Regions from separate parts of the Terrabacter sp. 05T424 genome, predicted to be linked through region 2. Evidence: predicted binding sites of a transcription regulator. Region 2 holds the regulator's gene; each other region holds the start of a gene.
The links. The regulator HrcA, encoded in region 2, represses chaperone genes, less so after heat shock. The targets are predictions, from matches to a motif close to TTNGCACTCGNNNNNNNCGAGTGCNAA.

Region 1 (3,273 bases), on a different contig from region 2:
CTCCGGCTTGTCGACGATGAGCGTGTCGGTCGTGAGGATCATCGACGCGATGGACTCGGCGTTGCGCAGCGCGGAGCGCGTGACCTTGACCGGGTCGATGACGCCGGCCGCGATGAGGTCGCCGTACTCGCCGGTGGCCGCGTTGAGGCCCTGGCCGAGGGGCAGCTCCGCCACCTTGGAGGTGACGACGTAGCCCTGCAGGCCGGCGTTCTCCGCGATCCAGCGCAGCGGCTCGGCGACGGCCTTGCGCACGATAGACGCGCCCGTGGCCTCGTCACCGGTCAGCTCGAGGGCGTCGATGGCGGAGGCGGCGTGGATGAGGGCGGTGCCGCCACCGGCGACGATGCCCTCCTCGATCGCAGCACGCGTCGCGGAGATCGCGTCCTCGATGCGGTGCTTCTTCTCCTTGAGCTCGACCTCGGTGTGCGCGCCGACCTTGATGACGCAGACGCCACCGGCGAGCTTGGCGAGACGCTCCTGGAGCTTCTCCTTGTCCCAGTCGGAGTCGGTGCGCTCGATCTCGGCCTTGAGCTGGTGCACGCGACCGGCGACCTCGGACTCGTCGCCGTTGCCGTCGATGATCGTCGTGTTGTCCTTGGTGAGGACGACGCGGCGGGCCTGGCCGAGGACCGTGAGGTCGGCCTGGTCGAGCTTGAGGCCGACCTCCTCGGCGATGACCTGGCCACCGGTGAGGATCGCGATGTCCTGCAGCATCGCCTTGCGGCGGTCGCCGAAGCCGGGAGCCTTGACGGCGGCGACGTTGAAGGTGCCGCGGATCTTGTTGACGACGAGCGTCGAGAGGGCCTCGCCGTCGACGTCCTCAGCGATGATGAGCAGCGGCTTGCCGGACTGCACGACCTTCTCGAGGACGGGGAGAACCTCGGCGACCGAGGAGATCTTGCCCTGGTTGATGAGCACGTAGGCGTCCTCGAGGACGGTCTCCATGCGCTCGGTGTCGGTGACGAAGTAGGCCGAGAGGTAGCCCTTGTCGAACTGCATGCCCTCGGTGAACTCGAGCTCGGTCGCCGTCGTCGAGGACTCCTCGACGGTGATGACGCCGTCCTTGCCGACCTTGTCGAACGCCTCGCCGATGAGGCCACCGAGGGTGGCGTCCTGGGCGGACAGCGTGGCGACGGAGGCGATCTCGTCCTTGCCCTCGACCTCGCGGGCGTTCTCGAGGAGGCGGTCGTTGACCGCGGTGACGGCCTTGTCCATGCCGCGCTTGAGCGCGGCCGGGGCGGCACCGGCGGCGACGTTGCGCAGGCCCTCCTTGACCATGGCCTGGGCGAGCACGGTCGCGGTCGTCGTGCCGTCACCGGCGACGTCGTTCGTCTTGGTCGCGACCTCCTTGGCGAGCTGGGCGCCGAGGTTCTCGTAGGCGTCCTCGAGCTCGATCTCGCGGGCGATGGTCACACCGTCGTTCGTGATCGTGGGGGCGCCCCACTTCTTGTCGATGACGACGTTGCGGCCCTTCGGGCCGAGCGTCACCTTGACGGCGTTGGCGAGCGCGTTGACGCCGCGCTCGAGCGACTTGCGGGCGGAGTCGTCGAACTCCAGCTGCTTGGCCATGATCTTCCTTTGGCTCGGGTTGCATTGCGGTTCTTGGGGATTCGGGGCTGCTGCCAGCACGCCCGGTCAAACGAGGGGCCGAAAGAGACGCACCCCGGGGAGACCCCGACGGGGCTCACCGGGGTGCGTTCACGGCATACGGCTGGGTCAGCCGACGATCGCGAGGACGTCGCGCGCGGAGAGGATGAGGTACTCCTCGCCGCCGTACTTGACCTCGGTGCCGCCGTACTTGCTGTAGATGACCTTGTCGCCGACCTTGACGTCGAGCGGGACGCGCTCGGTGCCGTTGTCGTTGAAGCGGCCGGGGCCGACAGCGAGGACCTCGCCCTCCTGCGGCTTCTCCTTGGCAGTGTCCGGGATGACGAGGCCGGACGCGGTGGTCTGCTCGGCCTCGAGGGACTTGACGACGATGCGGTCTTCGAGCGGCGTGATGGAAACCGACACGGTGGTGACCTTCCCTTCGGGACAGTCGAAAACTGGATTGCGGACTGTGGGCTCTCGAGGACGGACGCCGTCGCGGGGGTCGACCTCCCTCGAGGAGGACGCTGGCACTTCCGGGTGGAGAGTGCCAACAGGAAGAAATCTAGGTTTCGGTTAGCACTCGGTCAAGTCGAGTGCCAGAATCCGTCGCGATTCGTGCTGGTCGCCCGCGCTGGCAGGATGTGCCCATGGACGCCGCCATGGTCGACCGCCTCGCTGCGGGTGAGGGCTGGGCGCTGCTCCAGTCGCTGCCGCCGTACGACGAGACGGCCTCGCTGCACCTTCAGGACCGCCTCCGCGAGGCCGGTTTCGCGGCCGACCTCGTGGCCGCGGCCATGACCCAGTCGCGGCTGCGGTCGCGCGGCACCGAGAAGTTCGGCGACTTCGCCGCCGGCATGCTCTTCACCGCCGACGGGCTCGAGCAGGCGACCCGCCTCGCCATCGCGGCGCGGCACGCCCACCGGTATGCCGTCGCCGGGGTGCGCGAGGTGCACGACCTCGGGTGCGGGCTGGGTGCCGACGCGATGGCCTTCGCCGGCCTCGACCTCGCGGTGCACGCCGTCGACGCCGACGACACCACCGCACGCGTCGCCGCGGTCAACCTGCGGCACTGGCCGTCCGCCCGGGTGACCCACGGGCTCGCCGAGGACGTACGCCTGCCGCCGGCTGACGACCGCGTTGACGTCGGCCTGTGGCTCGACCCGGCCCGCCGCGTGCGCGGGGTTGCCGACGTCAGCGGCCGCACCAAGCGCGTCTTCTCCCTCGACGCCATCTCGCCGTCGTGGTCGCAGGTGCTCGCCTTCGCCGAGCAGGTCCCGGCGACCGGGGCGAAGCTCTCGCCCGCCTTCCCGCACGGGTCGGTGCCCCGAGGGGCCGAGGCGCAGTGGACTTCCTGGCAGGGCGAGGTGCTCGAGTGCGCGGTGTGGTGGGGCCCCCTCGTCGCATCGACCGGACGCACCGCCGCCGTCTGCACCGCGTCGTCGACCGCTGTCGTGACCGAGCGCGACGCCGCCGAAGGGGTCGATCACCCGGTCCTGCGGTCGGTCACCGAGATGGGCGACTGGCTCTATGAGCCCGACCGTGCCGTGATCCGTGCCGGCCTGACCGGCGCCCTGGTGTCTGCCGTCGACGGCGTCGAGCTGGCGTCCGGTGTCGGCTACGTGACGAGCGGGGTGTCGCGCGACCTGCCGTGGGCCCGCCGGTTCCGAGTCGTCGAGGCGATGC
Region 2 (3,273 bases):
CATCGGCAGCTCGACGCTGCAGTGCAGGTCGTCGCCTCGGCGGGTGTAGGTCTCGTGGTTGACGACGCGGATCTCGACGTAGAGGTCGGCAGCGGGACCGTTGCCGGGGCCGACCTCACCCTCGCCGGTGAGCTGGATGCGGGTGCCGGTGTCGACGCCGGCCGGCACCTTGAGCTTGAGCGAGCGCCGGGTGCGCACGCGGCCGTCGCCGGAGCAGTCGTGGCAGGGGTCGGTGAGGGTCGAGCCGAAGCCCTGGCAGTTGACGCAAGGGCGGGAGGTCATGACCTGGCCGAGGAAGCTGCGCTGGACCTGCTGCACCTCACCGGCGCCCTTGCAGATCGGGCAGGTCTGGCGGCCGGTGCCGGGCTCGGCGCCGTCGCCGTCGCAGCGGGTGCAGCCCACGGCGGTGTCGAGGGTCAGCTCCTCCTCGGAGCCGAAGACGGCCTTGGCCAGGTCGAGGTCGAGGCGCACGAGGGCGTCCTGCCCGCGCTGCATGCGCGGACGGGGGCCGCGCGTGCCGGCCGTCGCCCCTGCCCCGAAGAAGGCGTCCATGACGTCGCTGAACGAGAAGCCTTGTCCGGCACCGAAGCCGGCACCGCCACCGCTGGCGAACGGGTCGGCGCCCATGTCGAAGGACTGGCGCTTCTGCGGGTCGGACAGCACGTCGTAGGCCTGCGACACCCGCTTGAACTCCTCCTCCGCCTCGGCGCCGGGGTTCACGTCTGGGTGCAGCTTGCGGGCGAGTCGACGGTAGGCCTTCTTGATCTCCTCCTGGCTCGCGTCGCGCGAGACACCGAGGACGGCGTAGTAGTCGTTCAAGCTGGGATTCCTTCGGTACGTGGTGATTTGGGTTCGGCGCAGCGGTGCACCGGCAGCTGGTCGCGGGATCTGCAGGCCGGAACGGTCAGGTGGCCTTGTTGTCGTCGAGGATCTCGGAGACGTAGCGGGCGACCGCACGCACCGACGCCATCGTCGTGGGGTAGTCCATGCGGGTGGGGCCGAGCACCCCGAGGCTGGCCACGCGCTCGGAGCCGGACCCGTAGCCGACGGACACGAGTGACGTGCTCTGCAGGCCCGTCACGGGGTTCTCGGAGCCGATGCGCACCGAGACGAGGTCGGGGTCGTCGCCCAGCTGGCCGAGCAGGCGCAGCAGGGTCACGTGCTCCTCGAGTGCCTCGAGGATGGGCCCGATGGTGCGGGGGAAGTCGGCGCCGGCCCGGGCGAGGTTGGCCTGGCCGGCCAGCACGACGCGCTCCTCGCGCTCCTCGACGAGCGCGTCGCCGAGGGCAGAGACCACGGCTCGCATCGCGGCGCGGTCGGCCTCGTCGGTGTCGTCGACGAGGCGCCGCAGCTGCGCCGCGGCGACCGTGAACGGAACTCCGGCGGCGACGTCGTTGATGCGGGTGCGGATCGAGGACACGAGCGCCTCACCGTCGGGGTCCGACAGCACCCGGCCCGTGTCGACGACGCGCTGCTCGACGCGGCCGGTGTTGACGATGAGGACGATCATGAGGTGCGACGAGCCCAGCGGGACGAGCTCGATGTGGCGCACGGTCGACCGGGTCAGCGACGGGTACTGCACGACGGCGACCTGCCGCGTCAGGCTCGCGAGGAGGCGCACGGTGCGGTCGACCACGTCGTCGAGGTCGACGGCGCCCTCGAGGAACTGGCTGATCGCGCGCCGCTCGCCCGAGCTCAGCGGCTTGACCGCGCTGAGCCGGTCGACGAAGACGCGGTAGCCGGCGTCGGTGGGCACCCGGCCGGCCGAGGTGTGCGGCGCGTGGATGAGGCCCTCCTCCTCGAGCAGGGCCATGTCGTTGCGGACCGTCGCCGCGCTCACCCCGAGGTGGTGCCTCTCGACGAGCGCTTTGCTACCGACCGGCTCGGAGGTGTGCACGTAGTCCTGCACGATGGCGCGGAGCACCATCAGCCTGCGGTCCTCGCTCATCACGTACCTCCTTCACGGTTTCGGCCACCCGCGCGGCCCGGTGGGCCGGTGGTGGGCCACGGGCCTGCCACGGGTCTCTGCACCGGCGCCTCGTCTGGCACTCTCGCGCAGCGAGTGCCAAGTCTACGACGTGGCGCGCGGATCTCCGATTTCATCCAACCGCATGCCGCCCTGCCACCGTCTCGCCGCCCTCCGCGTGGCGCACGCGCCGCGGCCCACCCGGCGGCATACGCTCGCTTGTCGTGTCCCCCAACAACCGTTACGGATCCGACGTGCTGAGCGGCGACTGGCGCGCCCCGAAGCGTGGTCGGTCGACACCGACCCCCGCCGAGCCCGACCTTGTCGTCGAGGACGTCGAGACAGGCTGGGTGGGCGCTGTCGTGCGGGTCGAGAAGGCCGGCGGCATGCACGTCGTGCACCTCGAGGACCGGCGGGGCCGCACCAAGGCCTTCCCCCTCGGCCCCGGCTTCCTCGTCGACGGCTCCCCCGTCACCCTGACGCCACCGGTGGCCGCCTCGGGAGCAGCCCTGGCCGAGGCGCGCCGGGCTGCGTCGCGCACGGCGAGCGGCTCGGTGGCCGTGGCCGGCGCTCGAGCGAAGGTCGCCAGCGGCTCGCGCATCTACGTCGAGGGGCGCCACGACGCCGAGCTGGTCGAGAAGGTGTGGGGCGACGACCTGCGCGTCGAGGGCGTCGTCGTCGAGCTCATGGACGGCGTCGACGACCTGGCCGGCATCATCGCGGAGTTCCGGCCCGGCCCCGGGCACCGCCTCGGGGTGCTCGTCGACCACCTCGTGCCGGGCACCAAGGAGGCCCGCATCGTCGAGCAGGCCCGAGCCCTTCCGGGCCTCGCCCAGCACGTGAAGATCCTTGGCCACCCCTACGTCGACGTGTGGCAGTCGGTGCGTCCCGAACGGCTGGGCTGGCAGCGGTGGCCGGTCATCCCGCGCGGCACGTCGTGGAAGCACGGCATCTGCGCCGAGCTGGGCTGGGCACACGCGAGCCAGGCCGACATCGCGAACGCGTGGAAGCGGATCCTCGGCACCGTGCGCACGTACGCCGACCTCGAGCCCACCCTGCTCGCGAGCGTCGAGGAGCTCATCGACTTCGTGACGGAACCCGGCGCCTGACACCGGGTGCCCAGCCGCCGTTCACCAGCGCACGTACCCCTGGACGTCGACCTTCACGTATGCGGCCGCTGACGTCTTGACCCGGACGGCACCGTCGAGCCCCACGGGCACGACGACGGTGTTGGTGGCGGTACGGCCCGAGCCGTACTTGACCGTTGCGTAGGGCGTCTCGGCCGACCCGCTCGGGTAGGCAGTGAG
Region 3 (3,273 bases), 1.0 Mb from region 2:
AGTGGACGTGGGTGTTGACGACGTGGCGCACCTCGATGTCGCGCCCGAGGCGGCGCACGTCATCGAGCACCTGGTTGCCCTGGACGTCGCTGGCCCGGGTGTCGATGACGACGGCGCCGTCGCGGCCCAGCACGAGGCCCACGTTGACGTCCCACTGTCGGTAGCGCGCCACGAACACCCGGTCGGCGATCTCGACGAAGCCGTGGGGCTGGGGCCCCGTTCCGGCGGACGCCGTGGTGGCCGCCGCGAAGCCGGGCTTGCCGGTCATGAGCGGGACCTCGATGTGATCCATGTCTCCTCGCGCACCGTCCCACCGTAGTAGCCGGGCAGCGGCGACGCTCCGGACAGGCGGTCGAAGCCCAGTTCCTCTACGTTTGTGAGCCATGTCCTTCGAGCCCTCCACCGACTTCCAGCCCACCCCGGGCCGCCGTCGTCGCCGCCGAGCCGTCATCGTGGCCGCCCTCGCGGCGTTCGCTCTCCTCGCCACCGGAGCCGTCGTGCTCTGGTCGGGCGACAGCTGGCGTGACGAGGCGATGAGCGCCGGCGTCTTCCCGAACGTCCCTGGCTCGGACTTCGCCGAGACGCCGTCGGAGGATGGCTGGGGCACCTCCCCAGGCACTTCTGCAGGCACCTCGGACGCGCCCGGCACGTCGAGCACCGCCGCGCCGCTCCCCGGCACGTCCTCGACGCAGCCTGCCGCGACCGCCGTCGTCGAGCCGGCCTCCGACGCCACGTCGCAGGTCCCCACGACCCGCGCCCCGGCTCCCGACGCGACCACCACCTCGACCGTGGCGCCCCCGCCGGTCCCCGCGCCGACGACGCCGGGCCCGTCGTCGTCGACCGCCGCGCCCAGCCCGTCGCCGACCAAGGGCGGGCCGAAGCCCATGCCGACCTCGCCGCGGCCGACGCCCACGAGCTCTCCGACGCCCTCCGACGGCGGCTGCTTCCTGCTCATCATCTGCTGACCCCGACGCACCCGAAGTGATGGCCCCCGTCGACGCCTGCGCGACGGGGGCCACGCTGCGTGGCAGCCTGTGGCCATGGACTGCGTCTTCTGCTCCGTCGTCGCCGGCGACCTGCCCAGTGACCGGGTGCTCGACGAGCCGGACTTCGTCGGGTTCCTCGACCGGCGGCCGGTGTTCAAGGGCCACGTCCTGCTCGTGCCGCGGGTGCACGTCGACACGTTGCTCGACCTGCCCGACGACCTGCACGCGGGCCTGCTCGGCGCCGCACGCCGTCTCGCAGCCGCGGCCGTGACCGGCCTGGGGGCGCAGGGCTCGTTCGTCGCGATGAACAACGTCGTCAGCCAGTCGGTGCCGCACCTGCACGTGCACGTCGTGCCGCGGACCAAGGGCGACGGCCTGCGCGGCTTCTTCTGGCCGCGCACGACGTACGCCTCTGCCCAGGAGTCCGCAGGGTATGCCGCCCGCCTCGTCGCCGCACTCGAGCCGGCCGCCTGACGCCACCTGCCAGACCCCGCCGCGGCTGGGCGACTGAGGGCGTATGCCGTGCGCCCGGGTGGGCGGACGGCATACCTCCTGGGGAGGGCGCGGTGCGAAGAGAGGGCCGGTCCCTCGTTTTGTTTGCACTCTCACCCCGAGAGTGCCAATAATGGCGTTAGCACTCTCCCTCGGGGAGTGACAGAAATGGGCCGTATGCCGAGGGGTCGGGTCCGCAGCGACATGAAGCTGGGGAGACCGGTCCCGTCCGTCGCGGGCGTCGTGCGGTCCACCACCAACGTTTCGTGTGGGAGGAACCACCCGAATGGCCAAGACCATTGCTTTTGACGAAGAGGCACGCCGCGGTCTCGAGCGGGGCATGAACATCCTCGCCGACGCCGTCCGCGTGACCCTCGGCCCGAAGGGCCGCAACGTCGTCCTGGAGAAGAAGTGGGGCGCCCCCACGATCACCAACGACGGCGTCTCGATCGCCAAGGAGATCGAGCTCGACGACCCGTACGAGAAGATCGGCGCGGAGCTCGTCAAGGAAGTTGCCAAGAAGACCGACGACGTCGCCGGTGACGGCACGACGACGGCCACCGTGCTCGCCCAGGCGATGGTGAAGGAAGGCCTGCGCAACGTGGCCGCCGGCGCCAACCCGATGGCGCTCAAGCGCGGCATCGAGAAGGCCGTCGAGGCCGTCACCGCCCGCCTGCTCGAACAGGCCAAGGAGATCGAGACCAAGGAGCAGATCGCCTCGACCGCCAGCATCTCGGCGGCCGACGAGGAGATCGGTGCCCTCATCGCCGAGGCGATGGACAAGGTCGGCAAGGAAGGTGTCATCACCGTCGAGGACTCCAACACCATGGGCCTCGAGCTGGAGATGACGGAGGGTATGCGCTTCGACAAGGGCTACATCTCCGCCTACTTCGTCACCGACACCGAGCGCATGGAGGCCGTCCTCGACGACGCCTACGTGCTCGTCGCGAACTCCAAGATCGGCAGCATCAAGGACCTCGTCCCGCTGCTCGAGAAGGTCATGCAGTCCGGCAAGCCGCTGCTGATCATCGCCGAGGACATCGAGGGTGAGGCCCTCGCGACGCTCGTCGTGAACAAGATCAAGGGCACCTTCAAGTCCGTCGCCGTCAAGGCTCCGGGCTTCGGCGACCGCCGCAAGGCCATGCTCACCGACATCGCCATCCTCACCGGTGGCCAGGTCATCTCCGAGGAGGTCGGTCTCAAGCTCGAGAACGCCACCCTCGACCTGCTCGGCCGCGCTCGCAAGGTCGTCGTCACCAAGGACGAGACGACCATCGTCGAAGATGCCGAGGACCGCTCGCAGATCGAGGGCCGCATCGCCCAGATCAAGGCCGAGATCGAGAAGTCGGACTCCGACTACGACCGCGAGAAGCTCCAGGAGCGCCTCGCCAAGCTCGCCGGCGGCGTCGCCGTCATCAAGGCGGGCGCGGCCACCGAGGTCGAGCTCAAGGAGCGCAAGCACCGCATCGAGGACGCCGTCCGCAACGCGAAGGCTGCCGTCGAGGAGGGCATCGTCGCCGGTGGTGGCGTGGCCCTCATCCAGGCCGCCAAGGCGCTCGACGAGCTCACGCTCGAGGGTGACGAGGCGACCGGTGCCAACATCGTGCGCGTCGCGACCGAGGCCCCGCTCAAGCAGATCGCGATCAACGCCGGTCTCGAGGGTGGCGTCGTCGCGGAGAAGGTGCGCGGTCTCGAGGCCGGCCACGGTCTCAACGCGGCCTCCGGCGAGTACGGCGACCTGCTGGCCGCCGGCATCATCGACCCGGTCAAGGTGACGCGCTCGGCGCTGCAGAAC

Region 1: the regulator HrcA is predicted to act here: its motif matches at 2,164-2,190, upstream of groES (co-chaperone GroES).
Region 3: the regulator HrcA is predicted to act here: its motif matches at 1,583-1,609, upstream of groL (chaperonin GroEL).

Annotation. Positions count from the first base shown of each region.
Region 1 covers NZ_JBFTLB010000004.1:206,927-210,199, forward strand. Annotated here, with positions in the region: gene groL (chaperonin GroEL) at 1-1,569, opposite strand, end outside; gene groES (co-chaperone GroES) at 1,717-2,013, opposite strand; gene AC1DE0_RS11495 (class I SAM-dependent methyltransferase) at 2,238-3,273, shown strand, end outside.
Region 2 covers NZ_JBFTLB010000001.1:1,056,712-1,059,984, reverse strand. Annotated here, with positions in the region: gene dnaJ (molecular chaperone DnaJ) at 1-819, opposite strand, end outside; gene hrcA (heat-inducible transcriptional repressor HrcA) at 905-1,948, opposite strand; gene AC1DE0_RS04940 (DUF3097 domain-containing protein) at 2,191-3,075, shown strand; gene AC1DE0_RS04935 (CHAP domain-containing protein) at 3,097-3,273, opposite strand, start outside.
Region 3 covers NZ_JBFTLB010000001.1:60,641-63,913, forward strand. Annotated here, with positions in the region: gene AC1DE0_RS00270 (MBL fold metallo-hydrolase) at 1-292, opposite strand, end outside; gene AC1DE0_RS00275 (hypothetical protein) at 384-965, shown strand; gene AC1DE0_RS00280 (HIT family protein) at 1,041-1,460, shown strand; gene groL (chaperonin GroEL) at 1,765-3,273, shown strand, end outside.